DNA from 2 places in the Comamonas sp. CMM02 genome. Region 1 is predicted to be linked to the other one. Evidence: riboswitches for the same ligand, from Rfam matches in the RefSeq annotation. Region 1 holds a riboswitch; the other holds the start of a gene.
What was found. Region 1 has a riboswitch for thiamine pyrophosphate ahead of thiC (phosphomethylpyrimidine synthase ThiC). Riboswitches for the same ligand answer to the same signal wherever they lie in the genome.
Positions count from the first base shown of each region.

Region 2: linked by a shared signal. The riboswitch ahead of IB213_RS09095 (cytosine permease) and the one ahead of thiC (phosphomethylpyrimidine synthase ThiC) in region 1 are both predicted to bind thiamine pyrophosphate.

Region 1 is NZ_JACUZW010000001.1:828,568-836,160, forward strand. Features, by position in the region: gene IB213_RS03820 (tripartite tricarboxylate transporter substrate binding protein) at 1-168, opposite strand, end outside; gene tcuB (tricarballylate utilization 4Fe-4S protein TcuB) at 247-1,458, opposite strand; gene tcuA (FAD-dependent tricarballylate dehydrogenase TcuA) at 1,462-2,886, opposite strand; gene IB213_RS03835 (LysR family transcriptional regulator) at 2,977-3,915, opposite strand; TPP riboswitch at 4,208-4,329, shown strand; gene thiC (phosphomethylpyrimidine synthase ThiC) at 4,637-6,565, shown strand; gene IB213_RS03845 (amidase) at 6,723-7,593, opposite strand, start outside.
Region 2 is NZ_JACUZW010000002.1:848,994-856,586, forward strand. Features, by position in the region: gene thiD (bifunctional hydroxymethylpyrimidine kinase/phosphomethylpyrimidine kinase) at 27-893, shown strand; gene IB213_RS09090 (SH3 domain-containing protein) at 982-1,467, opposite strand; gene IB213_RS09095 (cytosine permease) at 1,670-2,974, opposite strand; TPP riboswitch at 3,052-3,153, opposite strand; gene IB213_RS09100 (hypothetical protein) at 3,288-3,728, shown strand; gene IB213_RS09105 (TonB-dependent copper receptor) at 3,857-5,890, shown strand; gene IB213_RS09110 (hypothetical protein) at 5,976-6,254, shown strand; gene IB213_RS09115 (Crp/Fnr family transcriptional regulator) at 6,712-7,431, shown strand; gene IB213_RS09120 (phosphotransferase family protein) at 7,438-7,593, shown strand, end outside.

The DNA of each region.
Region 1 (7,593 bases):
CTTCTTGGCAATCAAGCGGGCTGCGGCGTCGGCGGCACCGCCTGGTGCAAAGCCGACCACCATGGTGACGGGTTTTTTGGGCGGAAAGTCCTGGGCCAGAACATGGCCTGTGAATGCCAGTGATGTCGCAGCCAGTGCGGCTGCCTGGATCAATGTGCGCTTTTTCATGGTGGGTCTCCTTGTGTTGTCTTATGAATATGAAAGTGGCAGAGGAAAGCAGGGGGAAAGCAAAGGGAAAACGGATGGCTAATCGGCCCCCAGTCCGATGGGGTTGGGCTGGCGCTTTTCGGTGGTGTGGCGCAGCAAGGCAGCGGTGCGAAATACCCCGTGAGCAAACTTGCCGTAGGGCAGCGTGACAAACAGGGCCATGACGGCACCCAGATGCAGGCACAGCAGCAGCGCCAGTGCCGGGGTTGCACGGCCCCACCACAGAGCAAGGCCGCTGGTGGCAACGAGGAACAGCAGGGCAATGAATCCCAGGTCCATGGGCTTTTGCTTTGCATCGCCGTGCATGGGGTGGCGGCTGCGGTTGAGCATCCACAAGCCCGCAGTGCCCAGCGTCAGCATCACACCTCCCACGCCACCCAAGAGCTTGGGCAGGCTGGGCAGGTCATAAGGGGCGGCCCAGCCGAACACGTAGTGGTAGAGCGTGGCCACCGAGGTGGCTGCAAAGCACAGCATGAAGCCGTAGAACGTCAGGTGGTGGCAGCGGCGGCGGCGCAGCGTGTAGGCATCGTCTTCGTTGTGGCAGCCTTCACCGTGCCCGCCATCGAGGTACTTCAGGCGCAGCACATCGCTGGTGGCTTCAGTGGCTGCCGCGCCACTGACATCGGCCCCGCTGGTGGCCGGCTTGATGTCTTTCCAGAAGCGGCGCACCCCCATGGACAGGGCAAACACAACAAACACAAAGACAGGTGCAAACATGCCCACCAGCAGGTTGTGCGGGAACAGGTTGTAGAAGTTGGCGCCCAGATCAGCCCCCCACAGTGCGCTCAGGCCACCGCCTTGCAGTACTGCACCCAGCACCAGAAACAGTGTCAGGGCGGCGACCAGTGCCAGCGACAGCGTCAAGCCATTGCGCTTGTACAGCTGGCCCAGCGCGGGTGGCCAGGCGTAGTCGATATAGGTTTGCCCTCGCACTTGGGCCATGGCCTTGGGGATGTTGATGGCAAATTCATGCGGTGGTGCGTACTGGCAGGCATGCAAGCAGGCACCGCAGTTGTGGCACAGGTTGGCCAGGTAATTGACATCGGCCTTGAGAAACTCCAGGCGGCGCGTCATGGCCGGAAACACAGCGCAAAAACCTTCGCAATAACGGCAGGCGTTGCAAATCTGCATGGAGCGCGCCACTTCATCTTCGGCGGCGGACATGGGCAGAATGGGGATGACTTTGCCGCCAGAGCCTGCGGCCAAGGATTGCGCCTCTTGGCCCAGTGCTTGCAGGGATTCGATGCTCATGGCTTAAACCTCGTCTTTCACAGCGCCGTGTACGGCGTCTTTTCCAGCAGCAGCCAGCGCTGCATTGCGCCCGGCAATGCGGCCAAAGGCGGTGCCAATCGACATGCCAACACCGGCGGTGTAGCCCTTGCCCAGCACGTTGCCAGCCATCATCTCGCCCGCTACAAACAGGTTGGGGCTGGGCTGGTTGCTCCAGCGCACTGCGGCGGTGTCGTCCACCTTCAGGCCCAGATACGTAAACGTCACGCCGGGGCGCAGCGCGTAGCCGTAAAACGGCCCGGTATCAATCGGGCGTGCCCAGTGGGTTTTGGCCGGTGTCAGGGCCTGGGTGTGGCAATCGTCCAGTGCGGTGTGGTCAAACTTGCCGACTTTGCAGGCACTGTTGTAGGTATTGAGGGTGTGCATGAAGGTATCGACATGCAGCCCCAGTTTGTGGGCCAGCTCGGGCAGGCTGTCTGCCTTCACACCGGGAAACACGGGCGGCATGAAGCGGCCAATGGCTTTGCTGTCGATGATGGAATACGCAATCTGCCCCGGCTGCTGTGCCACCAGGCGCCCCCAGATGGCATAGCGCTTGGGCCAGAAATCTTCTCCCTCGTCGTAAAAACGCTGTGCATCCCGGTTGACCACCACGCCCAGCGAGACACAGTCAATGCGGGTGCAGATACCGCCGTCATACAGCGGGGCGCGGGCATCAATGGCCACCATGTGTGCCTGTGTAGGGTCGCCAATGCCATCGACCTGGTGATCATCGAGCAGGTGTTTAAGCAGTACGCCCTTGTTGAACGCAGTGCCGCGGATGATGAAGTTGTCTGCCGACCATTCGCCGCGCTCGTTCTGGCCCCAGGCCTCGCGCAGCCACTCCCGGTTGGATTCAAACCCGCCGGCAGCCAGCACACAGCTTTTTGCGGTGATGCGCTGGCCGTTGACCCATGCGGCTTGAAAGACACCGTCTTCAATATCGAGGCGATCCACGGGCGATTCGTAGCGAATTTCAACGCCCAGTTTTTCAGCGCTGCGGTAGTAGGCATTGACCAGCGCCTTGCCACCGCCCATGAAGAACGCGTTGGTGCGTGCCACGTGCAAAGCACCAGACAGTGGTGGCTGAAAGTGCACGCCGTGCTTGCGCATCCAGCTGCGGCAGGTGGAGGAGGCGCGGATCACCATGCGGGCCAGATGTTCGCTGGTGATACCGCCTGTGACCTTGAGCAAGTCTTGCCAGTACTCTTCTTCGGGGTAGGCCTCTACCAGCACGTCCTGCGGTGCATCGTGCATGCAGCGCAGGTTGCGGGTGTGGGCGGAGTTGCCGCCGCGCCATTCGCGCGGTGCGGACTCCAGCAGCAGCACGCGCGCACCTGCTTCGCGCGCCATCAGCGCGGCACACAGGGCGGCATTGCCACCACCGATGACCAGAACATCGGTGTCCATGAATCTCTCTCCTTGCAGTCTCACTCGTGGGGAATGTGAACTCTAGGCAGAACGTTCAGGGTGAGGCAGGTGGCAAATGGAATGGGGGTATCAGTTTTCGTGATGACTCAGCGTCGCGCCTGCCCATGCGCCACTGCTGACCAGTTGCCTGGTGCAGTCCAGCAGCACCACCCGGGCAGCCAGCGCGGCGGGTGAGAGCTCGTCCTCAGACAGACCGCACAGCATGGCGGGGCGGCGCACCTGTCCGTCAATGATTTCGGACCACTGAAACATTTCTTCAGCGGCGTGGTGCAGCTTGACGGCAGACCACGGCTGTACGGTGGCCCCCATGCCCGCCATGACGGCTTCCATCAGCAGGGGCAAACCATCAATTTCCAGTGCCATGTTCAAGGGAATGCCTGCGTGCGCAAACGCAGTAACGATGGAGTAGCGCAGCCCATGCGTGCCCGATGGCAGGATCAGCGGCACGCCCCGCAGCTGCGCCATGCTGGTGGTGGCTGTGTGCGGGCACACAGGGTGCTGCCTGGACTGAATGAGGTAGAGCTTTTCTTCCAGCAGCGGCAGCACGCTCCAGCGTCTTGCATTCTTGTCATCAAACAAGATGGCCAGATCCAGCTGGCGGGCATTGAGCAGGCTGGTCAGGTGCCCGGAGAGGGCAGACACCATGTGCAGGCGCACCTCGGGATAGCGCTCACGCATGGCTTTCATCAGTGGCAGACCCAGCACCGATGCAATGGTGGGAGACAGGCCAATGCTCACCGCGCCGGACAGCCGTGCTTGCTGTGCAGCCCGAATGGCCTGCTCGGCATGGCGCAGTGTGAGCTGTGCTTCGTGAAAGAAGGCAATGCCCGCTTCGGTCGGAACCGTGCCTTTGCTGGTGCGTTGCAGCAAGCGGGTGCTCAGCTCACCTTCCAGGCGGCTGATTTGCTGACTGAGTGCGGATTGCACCAGGTTCAGATCCAGTGCTGCACGGCTCATGGAACCGAGTTCTACAACGCGTACAAAGTAGCGCAACTGACGCAGTTCCATAGTCTGTCTGGGGTTTGAGTGGGGAATGTGGCACCGCTGTGCAAAGCTTGGATTACACAGCGGTGAACATAGTCTGTTCTTGCAGTGCTGTGCATGTGAGTAACGCGTATGACTTGGCGAATTTTCCACATCGCAAGGTTTTTGATGGCTGCAATGCTTCCATCTCAAAGGGCTAGGCAGGATACCTGCCGCTGCACGTGCACCAGCTGGTGCAATGGCCGAGGGTGAAAAAGTTTTACCCCTAGGGGGCCGCATGCAGCATGCGCTGTTGCTGCCAAAGGTCGGTATACTTTGAGCAGCTCCGGGGTGTGCGAAAGCGCTGAGATGTAAAAAGAGATTGAAAAATCTCTGATTTGCGAACCCGACGAACTTGATCCGGTTCATACCGGCGTAAGAAGAGCGGGACCCTGACGCAGGGCCAGTGAATGACAGCTTGATGGCATCTCCATGTCCTTGGCCGTGATTCATGCGGCACAGCACACCCCAGGCGCCTCGCGCACTGGGGTTTTGTCTTTTATGGACTGACCTCATGGCGCGTCAGCCATGGCCGGAATCAGCAGATTCTGGTTGGTAAAGACGATACCGAACCCTTGGTATCTCTTGCTTCACCAAGGTGCACCGTGGTCTGTGATGGACGCAGTCCATCGCAAGCTACGGCCAGATCAGAGCCACGCATTCCTCGGAGCGCTTTATCCCCGCTTTGGCCTTTGAGGAGACCGCGATGAACGCACCCGATTCCATCTTTACCCCCGCTGCTGGCAATGCACCAGATGCCACTCGTTTTGCGCAGCTGCTGGCCCAGTCGCGGCAGCCTTTTCCTGCATCCACCAAAAGCTATCTCAGCGGCGCATTGCACCCTGAGCTGCGCGTGCCGGTGCGTGATATTGCACTGACTAACGGCGAGCAGGTCAGTGTCTATGACACATCCGGCCCTTACACCGATCCTCAGGCGCAGATCGACGTGCGCCAAGGGCTGGCCAGCGTGCGCGGTGCATGGATTGAGGCGCGGGGCGACAGCGAGTTCTACGTGGGGCGCCCGCGCATGGCGCTCGATGATGGTGGCAAGCGCGGGGAAGAAGACAACCGCGTCGCGCAACTGCGCGCAGAAGCCGCCGCACTGCAGCGCCAGCCGCGCCGCGCTAAATCTGGCCAGAACGTGACCCAGATGCACTACGCCAAGCGCGGCATCATCACGCCGGAGATGGAATATGTGGCGCTGCGTGAAAACGGTCGCCGCGAGTGGATGCAGCAATACCAGCAAGACACCGCACGTGAAGCGCGTCTGGCCGGTAACAGTCTGGGCGCCTCCATTCCAAAAATCATCACCCCTGAGTTTGTGCGTGACGAAGTGGCCCGTGGCCGCGCCATCATTCCGGCAAACATCAACCACCCCGAAATTGAACCCATGGCGATTGGCCGCAATTTCAAGGTCAAGATCAACGCCAACATCGGCAACTCTGCCGTGACGTCCAGCATCGAAGAAGAAGTGGAAAAGCTGGTCTGGGCCATTCGCTGGGGTGCGGACAACGTGATGGATCTGTCCACCGGCAAGAACATTCACACCACGCGTGACTGGATCGTGCGCAACTCGCCTGTGCCAATTGGCACGGTGCCGATTTACCAGGCACTGGAAAAGGTGGGCGGCATTGCCGAAGACCTGACCTGGCCTATCTTTCGCGACACACTGATTGAGCAGGCCGAGCAGGGGGTGGACTATTTCACCATCCACGCGGGTGTGCGTCTGGCCTATATCCACCTCACGGCGCAGCGCCGTACGGGCATTGTCTCGCGTGGCGGCTCCATCATGGCCAAGTGGTGCATGGCACACCACCGCGAGAGCTTCCTGTACGAGCACTTTGAAGACATCTGCGACATCATGAAGCAGTACGACGTGAGCTTCTCGCTGGGCGATGGTCTGCGTCCCGGCTGCGCATCTGATGCCAACGATGAAGCACAGTTTGCTGAACTGGCTACGCTGGGCGAGCTGACGCAAGTGGCCTGGAAGCACGATGTGCAAACCATGATCGAAGGCCCCGGGCATGTGCCTTTGCACATGATTCAGGCCAACATGACCGAGCAGCTCAAAACTTGCCACGAAGCGCCGTTTTACACACTGGGCCCGCTGACCATCGACATTGCTCCCGGTTACGACCACATTGCATCGGCCATTGGCGCGGCCATGATTGGCTGGATGGGAACGGCCATGCTGTGCTACGTAACGCCCAAGGAACATCTGGGCTTGCCCGATCGTGATGACGTCAAGCAAGGCATCATTGCGTACAAGATTGCGGCGCACGCCGCTGATGTGGCCAAGGGCCATCCGGGTGCACGTTCACGCGATGATGCACTGAGCCAGGCGCGCTTTGACTTCCGCTGGGAAGATCAATTCAACCTGGGCCTGGACCCTGACACGGCCCGCGCCTTTCACGACGAAACCCTGCCCAAGGACAGCGCCAAAGTGGCTCACTTTTGTTCTATGTGCGGCCCCAAATTCTGCTCCATGAAAATCACGCAGGAAGTGCGTGAATTCGCAGCCGCCAAGGGGCTGGCTGAGGGACAGGGCATTGCAGCTGGCATGCAGGCCAAAGCAGAGGAATTTAACCGCACGGGTGGGCAGCTCTACATTCCATTGACCAAAGTGCAGGCATAAGCCGCATGTAGCGGATGACTGACCCAGGTGGCTGGGCGTCCGCTTTGAAAGCACTGAGACATCCACGAAGCGCGACTGAAATGGCTGCTGCCATCAGCAGTGCGCGCTTCGTGGCTCTCGGTGCTTTTGCAGTTTGGAGAGGGCGTTTCTTTAGGGCTTAGAGGCTGGCGCTGATGGCTTGGGCGAGCGCCAGCAAGTCGCGGTCAGCACCTCGCTTGCCAACGACCATCAGGCCCACTGGCAACTCGCCTTGAGAGCGGGGCAATGGGATAGAAGCTGCAGGCAGGTCGTAGAAGTTGAAGACGGACGGGTTGCGCAGAACCAGCATGTTGGTGCGATTGAACTCTGCCGCGTCGTCCAGGCTTTGAATCGTCGGAGCAACGACTGGAACTGTTGGCAGCAGCAGTACATCGAAGTCTGCGATGGCCGCATCGAGCTGCGGCTGCAACTTGGCACGCGCTTGCTGCACGGAAACGTAGTGTGAAGCTGCAACCGTTTGCCCACGGGTAATACGTGCTTTGACCAGCTCGTCCAGCTGATCGTCTGTGCCATTGGCAAACAGCTCCTGGTGGATCTGAGCCGCCTCACAGGCAATCAAGGTGCCGTTCTCCTGGAGCTTGAATGGCGCGCCAAGCAGGTGGTCCAGATCCGCGTCCACGGCTTTGATGCCGCTGGCTGTCAACTGCCCCAACGCTGATTCAAACGCTTTAAGCACTTGCTCATCCGCATGCGTAAAGAGCAGGCCACGAGGGATGCCTACACGCAGGCCATCAACGCTTCGCACAATCAATGGCTCCCATTTCTGGCCAGCCAGTACGGCATCGGTCTTGGCGCAGTCAAGCACATCATTGGCCAATGGGCCAACGGTGTCCAGCGAGTACGACAGGGGCAATGCCCCTTCGCGTGTCACCCGCGCCTGCGTGGGCTTGAAGCCGGTGACGCCGTTCAGCGCTGAGGGAATGCGGATGGAGCCTCCGGTGTCGGAGCCAATGGCAATCTCGCACATGCCGCGTGCCACAGCAACACCC
Region 2 (7,593 bases), on a different contig from region 1:
CCTTGGCTTGGGTCATAATTTTTGGCATGACTACGCAAATCCTGCCTTCAAGCAGTGCATCTACCCAGTTGCCGCGCTATCCCCGTGTGCTCTCTATCGCCGGCTCTGACAGTGGTGGCGGCGCAGGCATTCAGGCCGACCTTAAAACTTTCAGCGCTTTGGGCTGTTATGGCATGACCGCCATTACCGCCATCACGGCGCAAAACACATTGGGTGTTCGAGGCATTCATGGCATTCCGCCGGAAATGCTCAAGGCCCAGATCGACGCAGTGATGCAGGATATTGGTGTCGACGCCATCAAAATCGGCATGCTGCATGCCCCCGAAGTGGTGCACGTGGTGGCCGAGGCGATCCGCAGCTATGGCATCACCAATGTAGTGCTTGACCCAGTGATGGTGGCCACCAGTGGCGACAGGCTGATTCATGACGAAACCGTAGATGTGCTGGTGCGCGAGCTGTTTCCACTGGCCACCGTGATTACGCCCAATTTGGATGAGGCAGGCTGGTTGATCGGCGGCAAGATTACGGCCATCAGTGACATGGAATCTGCAGCCCAGGCCCTGCTGGAGATGGGCGCACCCCATGTGTTGCTCAAAGGTGGTCACTTGCCTGGTGACTGGGTGATGGATTTGCTGGCAGGCGCTGGCGGCCTGCGCAAAGAGCTGGGCTCGCAGCGCATTCACACGCACAACGGACACGGTACGGGTTGTACGCTGTCATCGGCGATTGCTGCGCACATGGCTCTGGGCTTTGATTTGGTGGCTGCTGTGGAAAGTGCGCGCACCTACATTGTCGGGGCCATTGCTTCCGGGGCGCAGGTGCACACAGGCAAAGGGCAGGGGCCACTGAACCATGGCTTTGCGCCGCTGCCACAAGTCATCTTCCGTAGCTAAGCGTTCTTCAGGGCGGGCACGTTAAAAATACAAAACGGCGCTGAAAGCGCCGTTTTTCTTTGGGTGGAGAGTTGCCACATTGCAGCTCTTACCAGCCCCAGCCCAGTTTTTCCAGCATCCACCCCTCCTGGCCTTCAGACGTTTGCACTTTGGCCCATTCGTCTTGCTTTTGAATGGTTTTGACAATGTCGTATTTCTTCAGCTTGGTGACCACGCTGTGGCTGGTGCCAGGGCCCGAGCGCAGATTGACGGTGTCGGCTTTCACCAGAAAGTGAGGTTCGGTCGATGTCAGGGGTTTGTGCACCCAGCCCAATGGCCCCTCAAAGTCTTTGACCTTGACCCAATCGTCTTGCTTGGCGATCACTTCTACGGGGTAGCCGTTGATCAGCTCCCAGGCAATTTCGGATTGCGTGCTGGGTTTTGCACGGATGTTGACGGTTTTGCCCTTGATGCTCAAAAACTCTTGTGCGTGGGCCAACGTAGGGGCGGAGGCGAGAGCGCCTGTCAGCAACAGGGCAGCAATGCCGCCGCGGCGCAGGCGGCCGGTCAGGTGAAGGGCAAGTTGAGGCAGCACGCGGTAATAACTCCTGTGAATCAATGGTTGAGGCACTTACGTATAACGCGTTGCCTGCAATGGCATGAATCATGCCTTGGATGGCGCTTCTGATTTTGGATTTGACACGCAAAAAGCAGAGCGAAATCCTGACGTCATCGCGTTGCGGCCGATATTAAGTGATGAAACGTCTAGACACAACTTGCAAATTGCCCTCACTTGATCACACGCGGGATGCTGGTGTGCGCGGTAACCAGCGCGCCAAGACAAAGCAGACAATCAATGTTGGCACTGAGCGGCCAGCTTCTGCTGCAATCGAGGGCAGGAGATGGTAAAACGCCACGCCCGACAGCCACAGCAGCACTGCAGGCCAATGGGTATGGTGTGCATCTTGCAGCCACTGGGCAGCTTGGGACAGGCGCTGAGGTGCTGACTGCCATGCCAAACGGCCCAGGATGACACCAAACAAAGGCACAAACACGGAGCTGAGCATCAATAAAAATGGCTCAATGCTGTGCATGGGCAGTACCAGTGCAAGCAGAACGCACACCAGCGTCAGAGCCAGGCCCCAGCGGCGTAGAGTCCAGCGCGGCACGATGCTGTGCGCGGCCATGGCCCCTGAGTAGGTGTCGCCATATGCATTGTCTACTTCGTCAATCAAGATCAAGGTCAGTGCAATCAATCCACCCTGGGCCAGCAGCAAGGCGGTGACCAAGTCGGCGCTAGGCAGCGTCAGTGTCACCAGGACACCCAGACCGTAGCACCACATATTGGCTGCGGCATAGCCCAGCCATGTGCCGCGCAGGGCGCTACGGCCATCGCGGCCGTGGCGTGCATAGTCGGCCACGAGGGGGAGCCAGGAAATAGGCATGGCAATGACCAGATCCATGGCGGGTAACCAGCCCATGCCGCCCGTGCCTTCACGATGCCACAGACTGTGCCAGCCTTGCTCCATTGCCAGGCCCACAAAGTGCCATGTCAGCCATAGCAGTGAAGCGATCACCAGTGGCAGTGCCACACGTGCGATCAGCTGGCGCACCAGCTTGAGCATGGAGCCACTGATCAGCAGCGCAATCACGCCACCCCAGACCAGTGTCATCACCACAGGCCAGAACGTGGACACCATGCCACCTGCCTGACGTGCAATGGCAACGCTGGCATCGCGCATGACCACCAGTTCAAATGTGCCCCAGCCAATGAGCTGCACCAGATTCAGCAAAATAGGCAGTTTGGCAAATTGACGACCGTACACATGCGTCATCAGTGCTGCGCTGGACAAGCCTGTATCGCAGGCAATTTTGGCCATCCAGCCCAAAAGGCCTGCACCTAAAGCTGAGCCTAAAACAATCGCCAATACGGCTTGCTGGGTAGACAGTGCCGGCAATAAATAGGCACCAACCTGCATGACCAGCAAGCCAACGCCCAGGCTGAACCACAGGGCCGCGTGGTCGCGCAAGGCAAACACCCGTTCAGACGGCAAAGTCTGTGACAGCGCCTGGTTAGCGGGTGTGGAAGAAGAGGGGCTCATTAAATGCTCCGTATGCCAACGAAGCAGGGGCCGTGACAGGCGAGCACCCGGGCAGCGCTCAAAGCGTGCGGGTGCATAGGCCAGCTGAACAGCTTCCCTGCGCGAGGATGATCTCAATCAGGTTCAAAGGGACTCTCTCAGCCCTCTGTCTGCGACACAGGGCACCCCTAGCGAGTTGCTGCAGGAAAGCAGCGGGGCGATTGTGCCACGTTGTTCAGAGAAGTTGCGCAGGCGCAAATCTGCCGCAGATTGCACTGTCTTTGCTATTTGATCTGCGGTGCGCGCAGTCGCGCATATTTGATAATGGGCGCCCATGCTAGAGCAGCTGCGTCACAACCGTCGATTGCACACCATCGTTTTTATGGTGTTTACAGCGCTATGGCTGGTAGCGCTGCTTTCTGGTGCGCGCGTGCGTGGGCTGGCGACGAGCAGCGATTCGCTGGCTGTTGCGATGCACGAAAGCCTCTGTATTTCAGAGGCAGAGGGTGCGGCTAGCACCCTGGTTCAGATGCCGCTTTGGGTGGGGGCACAGGTCGATCAAGACCACAGCAGCAATCCACACAGCGATCACCAAGATCCGCAATGTTTGCTCTGTATTGCACTGAGTCCGCCGCCTGCGTGGTCATTGCAACTGGCTCAATACCCTGAGCCCGCCTACCTGGAAAACTGGCGGCGCCCGGCACATTTCCCTCCCTCCTTGCAGGTGGCGGCGCAATTGCCGCCCCGTGGACCTCCCGTTTCCGCGCGCGTTTGAAACGGGCGCATTCCTTGTGGATGCGCCGATCCCTCATTCAAATTTGCCTTGACCCGCATGCACGCAGGGCAGGCGTGCCTGCACGCTTGTGACTTTTGCAGCAGGGAAGGGGCGCGGATTTTTGCAAGATGAATAAACAATTTTGGGCACCGCGTGGCCCTTTGACCCCCGGCGTGTGTGTCTGGGCGTGTGCATCCGTGTTTTCAATGGCCTCTGTCAGCCGGGCTGCAATGCCTGTTGAGCAAGGTGAGCGACTGCCAGAAGTCGTTGTGACGGCGATTCACGATCACTCTTTCGCGCAGGTGGTCACCGACCCTAAACAGCCGCGGCAACCTATTCCTGCCAGTGATGCGGCGGATTACCTCAAGAGCATTCCTGGTTTTTCTGCCATCCGAAGTGGTGGATCGAACAGCGACCCCGTGTTTCGGGGGCAGTTTGGCTCACGGCTGCCGCTATTGACCAATGGCTCGCAGTTGATGGGCGCTTGTCCCTCGCGCATGGATGCGCCCAGTTCGTACATCTCCCCAGAGACCTATGACCAGCTCACCTTGGTGAAAGGGCCGCAAACCGTGCTGTGGGGGCCTGGTGCATCGGCGGGGGTGGTGCGTTTTGATCGCCTGCCACCTGAATTTACCGAGCCTGGTGCGCGTGGTTCTGCCAGCGTGCTAGGTGCCAGCCATGGCCGCAATGACCAGCGTGTGGAGCTGGAGCTGGGGAATGCCAGCATGTTTGCTCGGATGAGTGCCAACCGCGCGCACAGCCAGGATTACCAAGATGGTGCCGGGCGTCGCGTGCCTTCAGCCTATGAAAAATGGAACACGGACGTTGCGCTGGGCTGGACCCCCGATGCCCAGACTTTGCTGGAGTTAAGCGCTGGCGCTGGAGATGGTGAGGCGCGGTATGGTGCGCGCGGTATGGACGGCACCCAGTTTCGTCGAGAAAGCTGGGGGCTGCGCTTTGAAAAGCGCCAAATCAACAGCTGGCTATCCAAAGTGGAGGCACAGCTTTACCACCACAACGCAGACCATGTGATGGATAACTTCAAGCTGCGAACACCCCCAGCGTCAGGAATGATGGCGGGTGGCATGGCCAGCAATGTGCGCCGCATCACAACAGGAGGGCGCGTCGCAGCCACTGTGCAACCCGCGGCGCAATGGGAGCTGACCACAGGCATGGATATGTACACCAGCCCGCACGACAAGCGCACAGGAACGCCACTGCTGCCTTTCCAGACAAAAGAGCGTGTGCGCGATGCCAAGTTTTCTAACTGGGGATGGTTTGCAGAATTGGGCTGGCAGGCCAGTGTGCAGACACGCTGGGTAGGGGGCTTGCGTCTGGATCAAGCCAAGGCGCAGCGCTATGGCGCGGCACAGGTCGATACACGCAGTAGCTCGGCCATGCCCAGTGGCTTTCTGCGCTGGGAGCACGTGGCTGCGGATGGCACAACGGTCTATGCAGGGGTTGGCCATGTTCAGCGCTTCCCTGATTACTGGGAGCTGATCTCGCCGGGCAATAGTGCGGTGGGCAAAGGCAATGCATTCGTAACACTCAAGCCCGAAAAAACCACCCAGCTGGATGTGGGCGCGCAATGGAAAAGTGACAAGGCTCAGGCCTGGGTGTCTGCTTATATGGGCGTGGTGCAGGACTACATCTTGCTCAATTACCCGGGCATGACCTCCAGTGTGCGTAATGTAGATGCACGTACTGCGGGCTTGGAGCTGGGCGGCAGCTACCGCTTGACGCCGTCATGGACAGGGCAGGCCACATTGGCAGGAACCTGGTCGGACAACCGTACTGATCACCGGCCCTTGCCTCAAATTCCACCTGCCGAACTGCGCTTAGGGCTGGATTACGCCCAAGATGCATGGACCGCCGGTGCTCTGTGGCGTCTGGTCCCGGGCCAGCACCGGTATAGCTTGGATGAGGGCAACATTGTGGGGCGTGATCTGGGGGCCAGCTCTGGTTTTGGCACCTTGGCCATCAATGCGAGCTATCGCGTGAATTCGCACCTCAAGTTGCTCGCGGGTGTTGATAACTTGTTTGACAAAGACTATGCAGAGCATTTGAACTTGGCAGGCAATGCAGGCTTTGGTTATCCCGGGTTCGCTCGCTTGCAAGAACCTGGCCGCACTGTCTGGGTGCGTGCAGATTTCCAGTTCTGATGCAGTTCAGCGCAGCGACCAGGTAAAGGCATAAGCACACCCTTGCCGCACTGCGGTAAGGGTGCTGTCCCTTAAAATTAGTGCCATGCCCAATCTCTATGACACCCTGATCGCTATCTTGCGCGAGCACTGGAAAACCCACAACAACGCGTATCCACAGCGCATTGAGTTAAGTGCGAGTGATATGCAATTGTTGAAGGGTGAGCGAACGCTGGTCAATGAAACGATGAACTTCAAACTCACTGACGGATGGGAAGCCAGCTTTCACGGCACCCCGGTGCAGATCGGTGATGTGTCCTGCGTGATTGATCTTCACGGTGCGCGCATTCCAGTGGTGCCAGTGCACACAGATAAGCAAGCGTAGCTGAACATCCGAATGGCTTTTGGCGCTGATGTCGTCAGCGCTGTTAGTCACCCAAAAAGCATGGCAGGTTTTCTTGCCATGCTTTTTTTATGGCCGCTGGCGCATGCAGTCTTGGTGGCGTAGATATGGGCTGTGGTCCGAATTACTTCGTGCTGTTTTTTGCATGCTGGGCCGCTGTTGGGCATGCCTGTCGGCTCATCGGCGGGGATAACCATGTTCCGCACAGCGGAAATTTCGAATAAAAAAACCACATATTCGCGCTAAGCACGAATGCAGGCTTATTGAAAGAAGTCCTTTGAAGACAATAAGTTAAGGGTTAACCCTTTGTGTTTTGGCTTTGTAAAGCGAAAAGTGTCACTTTCTGGACAAATTGGCCATGTGAGGTCTGCTCAAGCGCGAAACGTGCTGGTCTCTGACGCGACAATGGTCTGGTTTTCAGTCACAGAAACGACAGGCTATGGACGATCCGATTCTTACTATCGAAGAACGTGAAGCGATCAACTCAGGTCGCTGGTTTTCATCCCTTTCACCTTCTCTCAGGCACGACATTCTGCGATGCGCTTACGTCAAACGATTCAAAGATGGTGCGTTAATTTGCGCCCGCGGCGAAGCGCCGGAAGAATGGTTTGCGTGCGCCAGGGGGGCGGTTCGCATCAGTTCCACATCGATCACGGGCAAGCAAATTACGCTGACCTATGTCGAACCTGGGCTGTGGTTTGGGGATACCTCCATTTTCGACGGGGATCGACGCACCCACGACGGGTATGCGCACGGCTCCACCACGCTGCTGTGCGTGGCCAAGGCAGATTTCAAACGCATTTTGGCAACACACACAGAGTTTTACGAAGCCATGCTGTGGCTGGCGGCGCGCCGCATTCGGCAGCTCTATGGTTTGGTGGAAGACTTGAACACGTTGCCACTGCGGGCACGTCTGGCCAAGCAACTGCTGCATCTGGCTCGCAGCTATGGCATTCCCAGCCTTGCCAATGGCGAGGAAATTCGTATCGGCCTGCAACTGGCGCAGGAAGAGTTGGCCCAACTGCTCGGGGCATCACGCCAGCGCGTGAACCAAGAGCTCAAGGGCATGGAGCGCGAGAACATCATCCGGATCGAGCCGGGTGGGTTGGTGGTGCGCGACCGCGATGGGCTTTTGCGCATCGTGGAAACTGACCTTTAAAGACGTATGAGCAACTTTGACCATTTTGTAGGTACCAAACCCGTCTCTGAGGCACATGAATTTGATGTCCAAGTGCTGAGCACATGGATGGTGCAGCACGTTGCAGGCTTTGAGGGGCCAGTGACGGTAGAGATGTTCAAAGGGGGGCAGTCCAACCCTACC